DNA from 2 places in the Ferrimonas lipolytica genome. Region 2 is predicted to be linked to the other one. Evidence: predicted binding sites of a transcription regulator. Region 2 holds the regulator's gene; the other holds the start of a gene.
What was found. Region 2 encodes ArgR, which controls arginine synthesis, uptake and breakdown. Its sites were predicted from a motif close to ANTGAATANNTATTCANT; they were not measured.
Positions count from the first base shown of each region.

Region 1: a site for ArgR is predicted at 4,695-4,712, ahead of HER31_RS04265 (YjiH family protein). Genes of this name have one in related genera too.

Region 1 is NZ_CP051180.1:893,997-902,924, forward strand. Features, by position in the region: gene HER31_RS04235 (penicillin acylase family protein) at 1-92, opposite strand, end outside; gene HER31_RS04240 (DUF1097 domain-containing protein) at 373-846, opposite strand; tRNA gene HER31_RS04245 (tRNA-Pro) at 1,156-1,232, opposite strand; gene HER31_RS04250 (DUF3413 domain-containing protein) at 1,320-3,113, opposite strand; gene HER31_RS04255 (YejL family protein) at 3,192-3,419, opposite strand; gene yejK (nucleoid-associated protein YejK) at 3,494-4,543, shown strand; gene HER31_RS04265 (YjiH family protein) at 4,816-6,132, shown strand; gene HER31_RS04270 (YbjQ family protein) at 6,268-6,582, shown strand; gene HER31_RS04275 (YbjQ family protein) at 6,586-7,044, shown strand; gene HER31_RS04280 (M48 family metallopeptidase) at 7,028-7,813, shown strand; gene HER31_RS04285 (DUF3622 domain-containing protein) at 7,876-8,253, opposite strand; gene HER31_RS04290 (hypothetical protein) at 8,413-8,793, opposite strand.
Region 2 is NZ_CP051180.1:2,984,007-2,992,934, forward strand. Features, by position in the region: gene HER31_RS13670 (histidine kinase) at 1-1,371, opposite strand, end outside; gene nrfA (ammonia-forming cytochrome c nitrite reductase) at 1,525-2,913, shown strand; gene HER31_RS13680 (P-II family nitrogen regulator) at 3,459-3,797, shown strand; gene HER31_RS13685 (ammonium transporter) at 3,811-5,064, shown strand; gene mdh (malate dehydrogenase) at 5,559-6,494, opposite strand; gene argR (transcriptional regulator ArgR) at 6,734-7,204, shown strand; gene HER31_RS13700 (Dyp-type peroxidase) at 7,272-8,189, opposite strand; gene HER31_RS13705 (ABC transporter ATP-binding protein) at 8,276-8,928, opposite strand, start outside.

The DNA.
Region 1 (8,928 bases), 2.0 Mb from region 2:
CTCCACAGTTGCAGTGCGACAAAGGCAGTTACTATTGTGACAATAGCGAGAACAACGATAAAGACCGCTTTTATTGCGCGACTGAAAAACATACCCATCCTTGGTGTAAGTACTAACGCCTGTGACTTTATTGATACCATCTGCATTGCAGAAGTAAAGCACTAAGTTACTGTTTTTATGTTTTTTTTGAATTTTGGTATGGGCATTGTCTGTAGCGTTAATCGGCACTTTTCTTGCTGAGTGCAGTGAGCGACGATAAAGGTATTTGGTTTTTGTCTGCTGGACAATGGATGTGGTGGGAGGAGGAGGTTGTGATCAGCGTAAGCCTAACGGCTACGCTGACGATATTGGAAGCTAACGGTGATGGTGTGGTTAAACAACCTGATTTTTAATCTGAGGCTGCAATTTTGCCTGAAGCCATAAGCCCGATGATTTCATCATGGCACCAAACAAAACACCTACCAGCAGCGATGGGACAACCATTTGCCAGTTGCCATTGGAGGCAAAGGTCGCGCAACACCCTAAAAAGGTGCCAGGTATGTAATTAAGCCACTCTTTTTTCGCTTGGATACACATCAGCATCGACACAATGCCAGTAATGATGTAGCCGATAACCTCGATGTTACTGACGGTGGAAAGCTGGATAATAACCATGCCCCAAAACACACCGCTTAGATTGGTTAGCATGCTGATGGCGACTGCCTTTTTGCCTTCAGCTGGCGCAGCAAAATAGGTTGAGCAGCCCATAAATCCTGCCCAGGTTAGCAGACCAAGGGCGACCGAGAGCCATCCCCACAGTGCCGAGAGAATACCAGTAGTAATTGAGATAGCGACCAATGCAGACATGATTCGTTTTCACCAAGCTGAGTAAACCAGCCAGAATATTAGCCGCTTAAGTTGAAGATGTTGTGACGATTGATCACACTTTTGTGGTTAATTTTCAACATTGAGCTCAAGTTAAACCGAAGATTAACCTTATTGGTTGTTCTTAATGAGTTTTATGAAATTAAATAATGTCGAATGTTTTTCAATTACAGCGCGGGTCTTGGGCGTGTCAGCGAATGCAGATGTGACTAACAGGCAGAATATTGGCTATGGACTAGCTAAGAGCGACCAAGCCCACAACGGAGGCCGTTGTGGGCTTGGTGCTGAAGGTGGTCGGCCAGAGAGGACTTGAACCTCCGACCCTCGCTCCCCCAGAGCGATGCGCTACCAGACTGCGCTACTGGCCGATACCATTTAAATATCTCGCAGCGGCGTTATAAAATCAATAGTTTTCAACTCTAACTGATTGATGTTTATCCAGTTGATGCGTGCTGTTAGTGGCTACGGAAGCGACCACCTTCTTCCATCATCAGTACCAAAACTGGCACATCAAGCTTGGCTTCACGCTGCCGCTTATAGTTATTGTTGTACACGCGGTAGGCACCACGATTGTCGATCACGGTGATGGCACGTTCGGTTTGAATCGCAAACTGACGAGCGTTGCCAATAACCAAATAGTCGTTGTGTGGCGGCTGATATAGCTCTTCACCTAGGCTGTATTCACGGATTGGCGTGGTGCACTGGAGTAAGTTGGTCATTAACGTCGGTACCACACCGTAGTGACTGGTGCGATGACTTATGGCTCGTGGGCGTTGCCCGTTCCAGCGGATAAGCAGTGGCACTCTGGTGGCTGCGGGGCTGAAGTTAGCGCGGCTATCGGCATTAATGTCAGTGGTAAATAGGTGGCCATGGGTACCGGTAATGATCACCACGGTGTTTTCTCCCGCGGCTTCAACCAATCGTTGGAGCTGTCCATCGATAAAGTGCAACGACTGCCGGTACTGGTTAAACAACACCTGTTGGGCGTGGTTTAACGATTTGTCGGCTCGCACTGTCGGGATCCCAACTTCGCCAACAGGGGTACTGTAATAAGCGGGTGCTGACAAGCTCACCAGATTAAACTGTGGGCCGTTTTTCTGCTCTATATGGCTGATGACCTGTTGGCTAATGGCAATATCTTGCTCGGCAGCGACATCATCGACAGGGGTAGGAACCACATTAAAGTCTTGTAGCCAGGTTTGTTTATCAAACGGGGTTGCCGCTTGATTGATGCCGTAAGCGGACAGATGGTAGCCCGCTCGGTGTAGTTGTTTGGTTAGCTCTGGGCCTTTTAAGTCCAACAGTAGTGGCTCTCGGTATGAGGGCAACATGCTGTAGAACATAGTGAATAGGCCGTGGTTGTAGCTGTTGCTAGCCGAAGAGTGGTGCTCAAACCAGTGGGATTGCTGGGATAGGTCCATCAGGTACGGCATGGTTTGCTGATTAACCATGTCGGCGCGGAAGCCATCTATGGTGATCATCAACACATCTTGGGTGGTTGGTGGCACGCAATTGATGTCGGTCAGCGGATATAGCAATTGATGTGATGAAGGGGCAATGCGATTGGGTACCGCCATCTCTCCCTCTTCCATCAACCCTTGGCGGGCGATAAAGCCTCGAGCGGTAGCCGGGTAATGCAACGGGAATATATCGTCTTGTGCCACAATTGGACGGTAACCAGTAGCATCGGCCCAAATATGCACCAAGTGCGACGCGATAAAACAACTGGCTAGTACGATTACCACCGGAATCCCCATACGGCGACGACGAACTCGAGCTAATCGTTTCCAAAGTCCATTGGCTAGCACTAGCTGTAAGGCGAGCAGGGCGATTGGGAATACGGCCACAATGGGGTTGTCGAGTAGGGCACCGATATCAGCGCTGGCGATATCAAGAACAAATGGATTGAGGTGGAGTCGATAGTGGTCAAAAATTTCGGCATCGAAGGCCAAAATGGTTAACCCGATGGTTGCAACCAAAGCACCAACGCCGCGCAATATGTGCGAAAACGGCAGCAGTACTGTAATTGGAAACAGAGTAAATAAGTATCCAGCAAAGCCCAAGAATGCAAAATGGCCAACCAGGTTCACCAGCATGTACGCCTGGGCCAATAGCGTGTCAGGCCAGCCTTGGATGTACAAAAAACGTGTTGCGATTAGCATTGCTAACAGCATGTTTATAAAGGTAAACCAGTGTCCCCACAGTACCAAGGGCGACACATTGTCTTTGGTGTGATCGTTGAATTGCATTCTAGGGCTTCAGGCCTGACAAGTTAGGGTTATCCTACGGTGAATAAAAACAGTAATCCAGCAAGCTATTTCAATTGTTTAGGCGTCATCACTGCTATCGATGGATGCCTGCAAAGCTTGCGCAAACTGTTCGGCCAGTGCAGCACGATTTGCCGGTGCAATTTTGCTGTTAATGATAATGGTAGCGGCATTACCAAGGGACATAAGCGCCAAATCGGTTGGGGTTTGGTGTTTTTCCATCACTGCCAGCAGATCCGACAGCAGGGTTTCTACTTGTTGATTGCTGTATTTAGATACGATCGCCATGAGTTTTCCTGTGATGTTATAAAAAGGGCGGCATATAATAGCGGCTTTTACTGCCAACGACTAATGCCAAAGCCATGAGTATAAAAATCGATCAAGCCATTATCCACACAGTCAACCAAGGTAACGATGGTCAACTGGAGTGCCGCTTACGCTCACAACCGCTCAAGCAGTCGATGGCTGCTGACGACCTAATCGCTGAACTGCACCGATTATACACCGCCAAAGCCGGCAAAGGTTTTGGCCACTTTGGGGTTCCTATTAATGAAGACGGCACCCCAGCCGGTGAAGCCAATGAGGAGTTCGAACAAGCGCTAACCCAATGGCAAGCCGGTGAACTCGGCTATGTAGAGTTTACGGCACAAGCCAGTAATCTGCTTGGTAAAGAGTTATCTAAGTATGATTTTGCCACTGGTGGTTACCTACTGTTGGCTCATTACAGCCACGTTGCTTGCAACTACCTATTTGTGGCTCTGATCTCAGCTAAGCCGTCAGTGGCGGTATCCGATGAAATGGAAGTACACGGCATGGAGCATTTAGATTTGTCTAATATGCAGCTGACTGCCCGCATCGATTTAACCGAGTGGAAGGCCGATCCTACCTCTAAAAAGTACATCTCCTTCGTCAAAGGTCGAGCCGGGCGTAAGATCGCCGACTTTTTCTTAGACTTTATGGGCTGTATTGAAGGCATTGATGCTAAAAAGCAAAATAAAGCGTTGATGCAGGCGGTTGAGGATTACGTTGGCACGGCAGAACTCGATAAGTCTGAGCAGCAAGATTGCCGTGACGCCGTGTTCGACTACTGTAAAAGCCAGATTGCCACAGGTGATAACGTTCAGATCAGTGACATTGCCGATGAGTTGGCAGACAAAGGCTTGGAAAGCTTCCACCAATTTACCAGCGATGGCAGCTATGAGTTGATTGAGGAGTTTCCGGCTGATCAGAGCACGTTGCGTCAATTGAAGAAGTTTGCCGGTACCGGCGGTGGTGTTTCTTTGAGTTTTGATGGTCAACATTTAGGCGAACGAGTGCAGTGGGATCCGGCTCGAGATACCATAACTATTCATGGTGTTCCGCCAAACCTGTTAGAGCAGTTGATGCGTCGCAGCGGCAGCAAGGCTGATTAATTATTATTCATATTGTTGGGCAATTGGTACGCCTGAATAATTACGCGGTAATGGTGCATTAAAAGGTGTGATGCCGATCACTAAAGGCGCAGTGGTCGGCACTTTTAAAACTAAATAAGTGTCGGTAGGATACCCGCTACAAATAACTTCTTGTGCATAAAAATGCACTGAAGTGAAATTAATCCCAGTTACGGCACCATCAATAATTGGGATAATTACTCTTTAAGCAGGCACAACACACCATGCAAAATAATTCGTTACGGAACATCCTGATGTTCCTGATCCCATCGATACTGGGCGTCTTTTTCTTTATGACCCCGGTTGTTCACGCCGATGGTATTACTATCCCTATTGCGGTTTTGAAAGATGCTCTGCTTGGTGTTATTGGCGATAACATTGCCGCGGTAGTAAGTGGTGTGTTGATTGTCTCAGCGCTAGCCGCTATTGCCACCAAACTGTTTAAACCTCAGTTTATTCTCAACAACTCATTCCTGAACGGGCTGTTTAATCCGTCGCCGCTGTGGTTTTCTGTTCGTGTATTGGGTGCTGCCTTCGTTGCTATGGTTATCACTCAAACAGGCCCTGAAGTGATCATCAGTGATCTAACCGGTGCTTTTGTGTTTGCCGAGCTAATGCCAACGCTATTTGCCGTATTTGTGTTTGCAGGTTTGTTATTGCCACTGTTGACCCACTTTGGCTTGCTCGAACTGATTGGTAGCCTGCTGACCAAGGTGATGCGTCCGCTGTTTAATCTGCCTGGCCGTTCAGCCATTGACTGCCTTGCGTCATGGCTTGGCGATGGCTCCGTTGGGATCTTGATGTCGTCGAAGCAGTATGAAGAAAAGTGTTATACCCAGCGTGAAGCTGCGGTTATTGGCACTACCTTCTCGGCCGTATCCATTAGTTTCAGTTTGGTGGTGATTGCTCAGGTTGGCTTAGAGTCGATGTTTATTCCTTTCTACTTAACCGTTTGTGTCGCTGGTTTAGTAGTAGCGTTGATTGTGCCGCGTTTACCACCGTTATCTAATAAGAAAGATCTGCTGATTGATGGCACCGAGCGCGCTAAAGACGCTGAGGTGATCCCTGCTGGTCATACTGTATTCTCTTTCGGTTATCAGAATGCTCTAAATACAGCAGCCAAGATTGAAAAGCTGTCTGACGTTATTGTCGTGAGCTGTAAAAATGCCATCGATATGGTGTTTGGAGTACTACCAGTGGTTATGGCTGTGGGTACCATGGGACTTATTGTGGCCGAGTTTACCCCAGTGTTTGCTTGGTTGGGTGCACCGTTTGTACCGTTACTCGAGCTGTTGCAGATCCCGTTTGCTGAAGCGGCCTCTGAAACCATGGTGGTTGGTTTTGCGGATATGTTTATTCCATCAATCATTGCTGCAGGTATTGAAAATGACATGACCAAGTTTGTGATTGCCGCTTTGTCTGTTACCCAACTTATCTTTATGTCAGAAGTAGGCGCCTTGTTACTGGGCTCTAAGATCCCAGTAAATGCATTTGAGCTATTGGTGGTGTTCTTGCTGCGTACCTTAGTATCGCTGCCAGTGATTGCTGGCATGGCTCATCTGATTTTCTAACCAGCGCCAGAGCGAACCAAAGCCGAGCTTATGCTCGGCTTTGTTGTATCTGCATGTTGCCAAGCATAGGCGAGGGCGGGTAGCGGTGATATGGTGATTGCTTCAATCAGCAGAGAATCAGTTGTCATGGATAAGATAACCCTTACCAATATCGAAACCATTCCCGGAAAAACCATCGTTAGCCACCTTGGCTTAGTTCAGGGTAATACAGTGCGCGCCAAACATGTTGGTCGTGATTTTATGGCGGGGCTTAAGAATCTCGTTGGTGGCGAATTGGTTGGTTATACCGAACTGCTGCAAGAATCCCGAGAGCAAGCGGTCGAACGGATGACCGAACAAGCTATCGCCATTGGAGCTAATGCGGTAATCAATGTTCGCTTCTCAACGTCATCAGTGACCTCCGGTGCGGCGGAATTGTTTGCCTACGGTACTGCGGTTGTAGTGGAGTAACCAATGCAGACACTCATTGGGGTACTGTTGTTGATTGGCTTAGGCTTCGTGTTTGGGCGCTATGCAGAGCAACGACATTTCAAACGTCTGCGCCAAGAAGAAGCTCGGTTGCAGTCGATATTGGTGTTTAATACCAAAGAGGTGCCAGCGCAATTCCAACCCTGTCGGGTTAGCTTGGTGGGGGGTAATACCGTTATAGCGGTGGATTACTTTAAGAGCTTTGTGGCGTCGCTTCGCAACATTGTTGGCGGCAACGTTAGTTCATTTGAGTCATTGATTGAACGGGCGCGCAGAGAATCGATTGTGCGAATGAAGCAAGAAGCTGAACAACTTGGTGCCAATGCGGTGTTCAATATGCGTATTGAAACCTCAGCAATTGGCCAAGGAGACGATAAGAGCCAAGTCTCGGTTGAGGTTTATGCATATGGTACGGCGGTAGTGAGCGATGAGCCAGTTCGTTAATCGTCCTACCCCAGAAAATAACCATAAGTCAGGTTCACCACTGCCAGATTTTTTTATTCTGGTTGCAGGCGTTGGTTTGGCGATTAGCGTAGTAGTGCTATTGATTAACCTAGCCATCGGTCAATTGGGACAGTTTATTCCATTCTCGTGGGAGCAACGGTTGGCACCTGCGTGGTCTGCTCAAAGAGTAGAGTCTCCAGCACAGCGACAGATGGATGAGCTATTGGCACGGTTGCTAGCGGTTAAGCCGATGCAAGACGATATCGATGTGAAGGTCACGTTGATTGAGGACGAGCAGATCAACGCCTTTGCCGGATTAGGCGGCGAAATCGTTATCTTTAGCGGATTGATTGAAGCGTTGCCGTCGGAGAATGCGTTAGCGATGGTGGTCGCTCATGAACTGGCTCATGTACGCCAACGTCACGTGATTAAGTCACTATCAAAAAACCTTAGCATTACTGGGTTATCAATCTTATTGGGAATAGAAAACCAAGCGTTGTTACAGCTGTCGAGCCAATTCACCATGTTGTCCTTTAGTCGGGATGATGAAGCTGAAGCAGATCAATTAGCGTTAGCGGCTGTCGTGGCTCTATATGGTCACAGCGGCGGTGTTACGGCGTTATTTGATGTACTAGAAAACGGAAATAGTTCAAGCTGGTTAAGCAGTCACCCAAGCAATGAGGCGCGGCGGGCGGCGACACAGGTTGGGCTCAATTTAGCGCAACCGCTGCCGCTATCTGCGGACTATCTTGATTTCAAAGCAAAATAGTTGAGCTTATAAAATCAAAAAACCAGCCTTACGGCTGGTTTTTTGTTGATATTGAGGAGTGCTTACTCTTCGCTATCAAAGTCGCTGAAATCGAACTCTTCGTCTTCAGCAACGTCATCGGCGTCAAACTCGTCACCTAAGGCTTCGGCACGTAAGGCGCGTTTTTCAGCGGCTTTTTGTTCCGCCTTTTCAGCTTGGCGAGCAGCAACGGCTTCACGCTCAATACGGGTTTTAGCGTGACGGTCGTTACGCTCTGCTTGGTTCTTTTGGAACTCTTGCAGCATCTCTTCACCCCAAGCTTGTGCTTCAGCTTCAGTGGCAAAACGACCCTTCTTTTTAGACACCATGGTCTTGCGGTTGGACACTTTACGGATGATTTTTGCGGTCCACTTATCTTCGGTTTGTTCTACCGACAGTGAGAATTTTTTGCTTTGAGCCATGGTGACAGGTTCCTAGGGGGGTTATCCAAGTTCAGATTCTCCGGCAGCACAGAACACAGTCAGTACTGAGAACCGGGGCGCACAGTATACGCCTCTTTTTATTTTATGCTCGCCTTTTTACTGAGCAATGCCGTTAACTTCGGTGGCAACCGGGCCAGTTTAGAAGTATTTGATGTTGGTGGCCGACTGGTTGAGTGAACTGTCGCTATAGGTTTCTGTCACCATAGCGGCATGTTCCATCGCTTGCATCAGCCCTAGTACGGCAGCTACGCCTAAGCCATGCAACCAGAATGTTGGACCACTACTGAGTTGTAGGCTAATCACTATGACCAAAACAACTTGGGATGACCCAAATAGAATAGCTAAGTGTTCTTTCGAAGCAGAGACGGCGATGGCAGTAAGAATTGGCAACAGCAGCAAACCATAGCCGAGGGGGCCCATATCTGCGCCGGTTTGGCTTGTCGGAGTTAATACCAATGGATGGCTCCAACAAAAAGCGGCAATGATGGCGATAAACGAGGCAACTGTTTCGCGTCCCATAATAACCTCACGTCTTTTGTGCTTATAGTTATTATAGCTACTGGTGTTGAAATCACTGGGAGTTTTAGCGTGGTGGGAGAACTAACTAAAAAGAAAGGGAGCCTAACGGCTCCCTTGTTAGCTTATCTTATAAAG
Region 2 (8,928 bases):
AGGCAAGCGATAATCAAGTTTGAGCTTGGTTTTAGTCCGGGGCTGCAACTGCTCAATCATACTGTTAAGCGCTTGGCGCAGATCGGTCGCCACCAACTTTAAACGGAAGGTGCTGAGCAACTCCCGCAGTTGTTTATAAGCGGCATCAGTCGAGTCCTGCAATGCCGCTGTGGCATCATCAATGGCAGCCTTTTGACCGGAACGATTAGCTCGTTTAAGTAAGCTTATCTGGATCTTCATATAGGCTAGCAACTGCCCTAACGAGTCGTGCAGTTCACGGGCAATAATTGCCCGTTCCTCCATCAAGCCCATCTGCTCGTGCTGGTTGGCGTCTTGTTGGATCCGTAGCGTCTGACTGATCAATAGCGCAAAACTGTGCAACAGCTCTTTATCCACCTTGCCTTCATGACTGACCAGCAACGAACCTTGCACGCCGTGCTGTTCCGGTAACTTTACTTCGTAATTAGCATCTACAGCAGAACCAACCCGCCACTTTATTCGTTGTTCATCACCTAACCACAAGCCTACTGAAGTTGCGCCAATATGCTGTTTGAACGCATCGAGGCCAATCTCAATCAGCTCGGTCTTTTGCGGTTGCGCATGCAACGTAAACGAAGTGTCGTATAAGAAGGTTAGATTCAGGTGCGCCTGCCGAAGTGCAATATCCTGCGCTTCAACTCGATTGGCTAAGCGTTGGTACAACGTATTCAGTTGATGACTGGCACTTGCCATCGAATCACCTAACGTGGAGAGCTCCCGAAACCGCGAAGCCGGGTTAATGACGTTGAAGTCACCTGAAGCCATCAGTTCAGCATTATCTTCAAGCTGCGCCAGTGGCTGGATAACTTGGCGTCGAATATAGATAAACGCTAGTAGCGTTAAACCGCCAATCAACACCATCGCTGCGATTTGACAGATTAATAACATCAATAGTTTTTGCCGGGAGAAATTCTCCAGTTCGCGCACAAAGGCATCGATTTCCTCGACAAACGGCTGCACCTCATTGACGTAGCGATTAATGTCCCCCTTCTCGATAAGGCCACGCATGCTGTCCCAACGGTTCTCAACCAAGCGGAATCGCTGCTCCAACTCATCAGGGCTTAAACCTTGCTCGGCAAGATTACCTTCTAGGGCGTGCAGCACTAGCTCAAACTGATCCAATTTAAAGGGCAACTTAGTTGGAGTGGTAGTTGCAACGAATACCAGCTGATAGGAACGCATGCGCAATGAACCTGCGTAGTTAATCGCTCGCCCGTCGCCGATGCTGTATATAGCGGTAATAAGGCCAACGCTGGCTTGGACGGTGACACAAAGCATCACTACTGCAATCGTGACCGCAACACTGCGCCCGAGGGATAACTTATTGGCCATGAAAATGCTCGTATGAAAGGAACGTTTATTGTGCCGCGACTGATGTGGCATAACCAGCAAAATTAGGCCTATTTGTGATCTAAAAGCGCGTGTGTGCGGGTGATTTTTGCACTAACTTTATAGAGGATGTACTCCTACTAAATTTAAGGATTAATAATGAGGACTATGGTTTCTAAGACCGCCTGCGTGTTGATGGCTGCAATTGCATCCATCTCCTTCAGTGCAGGAGCAGCGCAAATCACCGAGGCGGACAACAGCAAGTTTTCACGCTTTAAAAAGCAGCATGAGTCATGGATGAAGACCAGCGAAAGTGACGAGGTTGAGGATGCCCTAGCCGGTGATCCTAATCTGGTTGTGCTTTGGGCCGGTTATGGTTTTTCCAAAGACTATAACAAGGCACGTGGGCACCACTACGCCATTACCGACATTCGCAATACTTTGCGAACCGGCGGTCCAACCGGCCCAGAAGATGGACCGATGCCAATGGCTTGTTGGTCATGTAAGTCTCCCGATGTGCCACGCTATATAGAAACCAATGGCGAGAAAGAGTATTTCACTGGTAAGTGGGCTAAAGGTGGCGACGAGATCAATAACCAAATTGGTTGCGGCAACTGCCACGACAATAACGCTCGACTGCGGATGAGTGTGCCTTTCGCTATACGTGCCATGGATACCATCGGCTGGAATTGGAAAGAAGCCACTAAGTCACAAAAACAGACCATGGTCTGTTCTCAATGTCACGTTGAATACTACTTCGAAAAGAGCAACAAATTCGTTAAATTCCCATGGGATATGGGCACCGATGCACTGCAGATCGAGAAGTACTACGACAGCATTCAGTTCTCAGACTGGACCCACGGGATCTCTAAGGCACCGATGCTGAAAGCCCAGCATCCGGGCTTTGAAACCACGACCTCCGGTACCCATGGGCGCAATAACGTCTCCTGTACGGACTGTCACATGCCGCGAGTCACTAACGCCGAGGGGCGCAAGTTTACCGATCACAACGTTGGTAACCCATTTGACCAGTTCGAATTCACTTGTGCTCGCTGTCACGATCAGAGCAAAGAGGATCTCGAAAAAGTAGTTCATGGTTATAAGGAGATGGTGAACGAAGCTAAGCTTAATGCCGAGAAACAATTGGTACACGCGCACTTTGAGGCCAAAGCCGCTTGGGATGCTGGTGCAACCGAAGCGGAAATGAAAGAGGTGCTGACCGCCATTCGCCACAGCCAATGGCGTTGGGATATGGCTATCGCTTCCCACGGAATCCATATGCACAACCCAGCCGAAGCTCTGCGCTTATTGGCCAGCTCACTTGAGCGTAGTGCTGATGCCCGAGCCGCTTTGGCGCGAGTATTGGCTAAGCATGGTTACACCGACGTGGTTGCCATTCCTGATATCTCCACCAAAGCCGCAGCGCAAGCTGCCGTTGGTTGGGATATGGAGAAACTGGAAGCAGAGAAAGCAAAATTCCTAGAAACATTGGCGCCTAAGTGGGACGAAAGTTACAACAACAAGTACGGCAGCTCTCCTGAGTAACCGTTAACTTGGTTCGATTATCAAGGCAGCCTATGGCTGCCTTTTTTATGGCTGTGTCGTAGTTAGCTGTTGAAGTTTATCTTAAGCCTTCGGCTTCATCGATTTCGGTGCTTTAGGGGAGGATGTCGCGGTGGCGACGGCACATTCTTGTATGCATTAGGGGGGAGCTCCGCCCCCTTTGGAATCCCCCTTTGCCTTAGGTCGCAGTCCAAAACGCTTCGCTGAACTGCTCCAATGCGGCAGGAGATCAACGGCGGTAGTGCTTTCCCCTTGTATCAAAACTCGCCTAGCCGGTGCTTTAACAGCATTGGAAACAACAACACTTAGTTGGTACACAGCTTTTTTATTCCTAGCTCGACAACCTCACAGCTTGCACCACAACGCACCCTGCACAATAAGTGTGCAACAACACAGTCCAACTCGGTGCATGCTTCCAGCCCCCACCAGCGCCATAACATCTAAATCATTGTTAATGTTAGATAAAAAAAACTGGCACAACTGTTGTAAGAGTCTTGGCAACTAATTAAAAAGGCGAGGTAACGGCAATGAAACTGGTCAGTGCAATCATAAAACCATTCAAGCTAGATGACGTTAGAGAAGCCATCGCCGAGTTAGGCGTTGAAGGATTGACCGTCACTGAAGTTAAAGGCTTTGGTCGTCAAAAAGGTCATACCGAACTCTATCGCGGGGCGGAATACCAAGTAGATTTTCTCCCAAAAGTGAAACTAGAGATCGCTACCTCAACCGACAAGGTTGAACGCCTACTCGAAGTGATCACTGCAGCCGCCGGAACCGGCAAAATCGGGGATGGGAAAATCTTTGTCGTCGATCTTGATCGTGTGGTTCGGATCCGTACTGGCGAACTCGACGCCGAAGCAATTTAAGGAGGAACCCAACATGGAACAAGTTACCGAATTGACGAGCACAGTTACTGAATTACGCTTTGCCTTAGATACCTTTTACTTCTTGGTGTCTGGCGCCTTAGTGATGTGGATGGCAGCCGGGTTTGCGATGCTCGAAGCGGGGTTAGTCCGCTCTAAAAATACCACCGAGATCCTAACCAAAAACATGGCACTGTACGCCATTGCTTGTGCCATGTTCCTGTTGGTCGGTTACAACATTATGTACGTCGACAACGTCGAAGGCGGCTGGTTACCAAGCTTTGGCAGCCTGATTGGCAGCCAAGCAGAGGGGGCCGATCACGCCCTTGAGTCTGATTTCTTTTTCCAAATGGTGTTCGTTGCAACTGCCATGTCCATTGTGTCCGGCGCTGTCGCTGAACGCATGAAGCTTTGGGCATTTCTGGCGTTTGCTGTTGTGTTAACTGGCTTTATCTATCCGATAGAGGGGTACTGGACCTGGGGGGGTGGCTTTATCTCTAGCACTATCGGATTTGTAGACTTTGCTGGATCAGGCATTGTCCATATGGCTGGTGCCGCAGCAGCAATCGCTGGTGTGCTTTTATTAGGAGCGCGTAAGGGGAAATACAACGCCGATGGCAGCGTAAATCCGATTCCGGGCTCAAACCTACCACTGGCAACACTGGGTACCTTTATTTTGTGGTTAGGCTGGTTTGGTTTTAACGGTGGCTCGCAATTGTTGATTTCCGATGCTGAAAACTCAACCGCTGTTGCTAAGATCTTCGTTAATACTAACTCCGCTGCTGCCTTTGGTGCCATCGCTGCGCTGCTGCTTTGTAAAATCACCTGGGCAAAAGCCGATTTAACCATGATATTGAACGGCGCTTTGGCTGGCCTAGTTGCTATCACAGCCGACCCGCTATCACCATCACTGCCTATGGCTGCACTGATTGGTGGCATCTCTGGTAGCTTAGTAGTGTTCTCCATCGTTGCGATGGACAAGATTAAGCTGGACGACCCTGTGGGTGCAATTTCAGTTCACGGCGTGTGTGGCCTATTTGGTTTGTTAGCAGTACCAGTATCCAATGCCGACGCCACCTTTGGCGGCCAGCTACTGGGTGCTGCCATCATCTTCGCTTGGGTATTTAGCACCAGCTTCGTAGTATGGGTAGCGCTTAAATACTCCATGGGGATCCGTGTTACCGAAGAGGAAGAGTACAACGGCATGGATGCATCAGATTGTGGTATTGATGCGTACCCTGAGTTCGTCACAGTGAAAAGCCAAAGCTAATCCGCGGCGTTTCGCCTAGCTTACCAACACGCCTACCGCTGTAGGCGTGTTGTTGTATCTAGCGCCGAGAAAAGAGTGTCGTTAGTACGAGCTGAGCAACGGCAGTAATAAATGAACTGTTATTACCAACCCTACGAATGCACCCGCTAGCTCACTCAACTGAAACGCTCGGGCAATGCCTTGGCTATCACTAGCATCGCCCAACACTAAGCTACTCACGAATAACCAATACCGACAACAGCATCATCATGCCGATTGCTGCGCCAGAAATTAGCAGTTCCCCCCTGACTTATACCCTCGCCTGCCAACCCCAGTAGCAGACCTAAGTGCATATCAACACCAAGTCCAGCGTTTCATAGGCTCCAATTGAATTGGCATACAGTTGACGATATCGCAGTGGCGAAGAATGTGATTGGCTCGGCGCATTGGCAACATCAAAGCATAAAAAAACCGACGCATCAGCGTCGGTTTGTTAGCACTAGCAAAGAGCATTATTACTTAACGAACTCTTCACCAATGTGAATATCACCCTTAAGAGTCTCGAGCATGCCGGTCAGTGCATCTTGCTCGAAAGCACTGAGGCCACCGTACGGCAAAATGGCTTTAACACCCGCGGTACCAAGTTCAATCGGCTGAGCAAAGAAACGAGCGTGTTCACCTGCGCCTTCAACGTAAGCGCACTCAATTACGCCCTGCTCACCTTGTAAACCTCGAACAACCGCTAAACCAAAGCGACAAGCCGCTTGCGCCATCGACAATGTGGCAGAACCGCCACCGGCTTTAGCTTCTACTACTTCTGTTCCGGCGTTCTGGATACGGTGAGTCAGGCTGGCAATTTCCTCAGCGCTAAACTCAACGCCCTTAACTTGGGACAGCAGTGGCAAGATAGTCACACCGCTATGGCCACCAATTACATTTAGCTTAACATCTGCAACGTTCAAGCCTTTTGCTTCAGCAATAAAGGTTTCACTGCGGATCACATCCAACGTGGTTACGCCGAACAATTTATTCTTGTCGTAAACACCCGCTTCTTTTAGCACTTCAGCAGCAATCGCCACTGTAGTGTTTACTGGATTGGTGATAATGCCGATACACGCTGTTGGAGCTACTGCAGCGACCTTAGCGGTTAGGTTCCGAATAATACCGGCATTAATATTGAACAGATCAGAACGGTCCATACCTGGCTTACGGGCAACACCCGCTGAGATCAGTACTACGTCAGCTCCCTCAAGCGCTGGGCTTGGGTCTTCGCCGGCAAAGCCGGTTGCTTCCACATCGGTAGGTATGTGGCTAATGTCTTTTGCTACGCCCGGGGTTACTGGCGCAATGTCATACAATGCCAATTTACTGCCAGCAGGCAGGTTCAGTTTCAACAACAGGGCTAAGGCCTGACCAATGCCACCTGCGGCACCCAATACTGCAACTTTCATCGTTGTCTCCATCTTTCCATGAAAATGTGATAGACATCACTCTATTGGCGCCCACAATACCCAAAGGTAAGACGTTTCGCAATGACTGGTATCAATACTGTCAATGGCAGCAAAAATGGCTGTAGATAATACGTAATGATGAATTTTTATGCCGTATATATGAATCACTCTTGCTTTATAAGCACTATTTATGCAACCTAACCCTCCTTAAAAGCTAACTTTGTTGTATTAAAGCACTTATGAAGACAGGCCATCAGCAAGACGAACTAGTACGAGTATTCAAATCGATCTTGAAAGAGGAGCGATTTGGCTCACAAGGCGAGATCGTTACCGCACTGCAAGGGGAAGGGTTCAGCAATATTAACCAGTCCAAGGTATCGCGGATGCTTAGCAAGTTTGGGGCAGTACGCACTCGTAACGCTAAGCAAGAGATGGTGTACTGCTTACCTGCAGAGCTTGGGGTACCAACGGCGAATGCACAGCTTCGTAATCTAGTATTAGATGTTGATCATAACGGCAGCATGATCGTCGTTCACGCTAGTCCAGGCGCCGCCCAATTGATTGCTCGTCTGTTGGACTCCATGGGTAAAGCTGAGGGGATTTTAGGCACCATCGCAGGCGACGATACCATCTTCATCGCTCCAACCAGCCACGCTCAATTAGAGCCAACCTTAGCGATGATCAAAGAACTGTTCAATTACGTCGATTAGCCTCTACCAGTTAAGTCGCTAGATACAAAAACGCCTAACGATTAAGTCAGGCGTTTTTTGTGGCAGCTTATAGATTCGCAGCTTGCTCTAAAAAGTCGAGCGACGGTGCAAAAAATGAAGCCCCCGTTACCGCTTGTGTATAGTTCAGCAAGTGATCGTGGTGGCCGTGGCCATCACCGACAACCATCGAATGCAACTGCTTCTCAAAGTGTACCGGGGTATAACAACAGCTGATAAAGAACAGTCCCTGCTCCTTCATATCACCGTAAGGCATGCTTTGACGTAAAATCTCCATGCCTTTGCCGTGTTCATCTTTAAGATTGGTACGCTTAATATGACAGTAAGCAGGCTTGGCTGCTGATGGATACTCAACGTTATCAACCTTGGTGCGACCGATGGTATCTTCTTGAGTCTTTATCGATTGTTGTTGCCACTGCGCCATATTGTGTACGTAACGCTGGGTATGAACGTAACTACCACCAGCAAACTCACCTTCGGCGACTAAGGCAACCTCACGCCGATGGCTGCCTGTAGGGTTTTCAGTGCCATCAACAAAACCGGTAAAGTCACGGTTATCAAGGTAACGGAAACTACGCACCTCCTCGACCAATTCAGCAAAGCCAACCAAACGACGACACACTTCTTGCGCCACGACATGGTTAAAGTCGAGGCGGTCGCTGCGCAGGTGGATAAACAGATCAACCGGCTGGCTTGGAGTGTGCCGATCTTCAGCTGAATATTGTGGGAACGGATTAAGCAATGGCGGACGCTGGTTTGGGTACAAGGTATCCCAATAGTTAGCACCAACGGCAACAAAACCATTAAAGGCACAATCAGCATTGCGATCAGCAGAGCTTTGCAGCCATGACGCTAATCCAGCTAATACTCCTGGCAATGCCAACTCAGCTCCTTCGTAGGCATTAAACATCATATATAACCCATGCAGATTACCCTCTGCACAGATCCCACCCTGCTCTCTCGGCATTGTCTTATCCTTCAAAATTCAACTGGCAATAGTTTGCTCACTGAGCCGCAATCAAGCAAGTAGGATAACGCTAAAACCAACATCAATTACAATAAAATCAACGCGTGAGGTAAAGCAGACACTGCAACCTTAGCTCCTTGAGCTAGATCTAACCGTTCCGAACGCACTGCTAGGCTAATCGGACCTACCTCAACCTGATAATCGCAATAGGTACCGCTGAAGTTACGCGCGGTAACAATGCCGCTGCCATCATCATCGGCTACTAGGTTAAGTTGCTGTGGTCTCAACAGTAGCTTCCCTTGGTGGGCAGGCGGGTATGAAAGCGGGTTTAAGCTTTTGATCGAACCAAGCGGAGTTTCAACCTCATCGACGGCACTGACCACCGCATCAAGATAATTCCCTCCACCAAGAAAATCGGCAACAAAACGGCTCGCGGGAAATCGGTAAAGCTGTTCCGCTTGCCCCTGTTGCACCACTTGACCTTGATGCATCAAGGCCAACTTATCCGCAAAGGCAAACGCTTCCTCTTTAGCATGAGTAACGAAAACGGCACTCACTTTTTGCGACTGCAAGATCTGGCGAATTTCTCGCATCATCTCAGTGCGAACCTGTGAATCAATATTGGAAAATGGTTCATCTAATAAAAGTAACTTAGGTCGATAAGCTAGCGCCCGAGCAATAGCGACCCGTTGTTGCTGCCCACCGGAGAGTTGATGAATATAACGTTTCCCTAACCCCT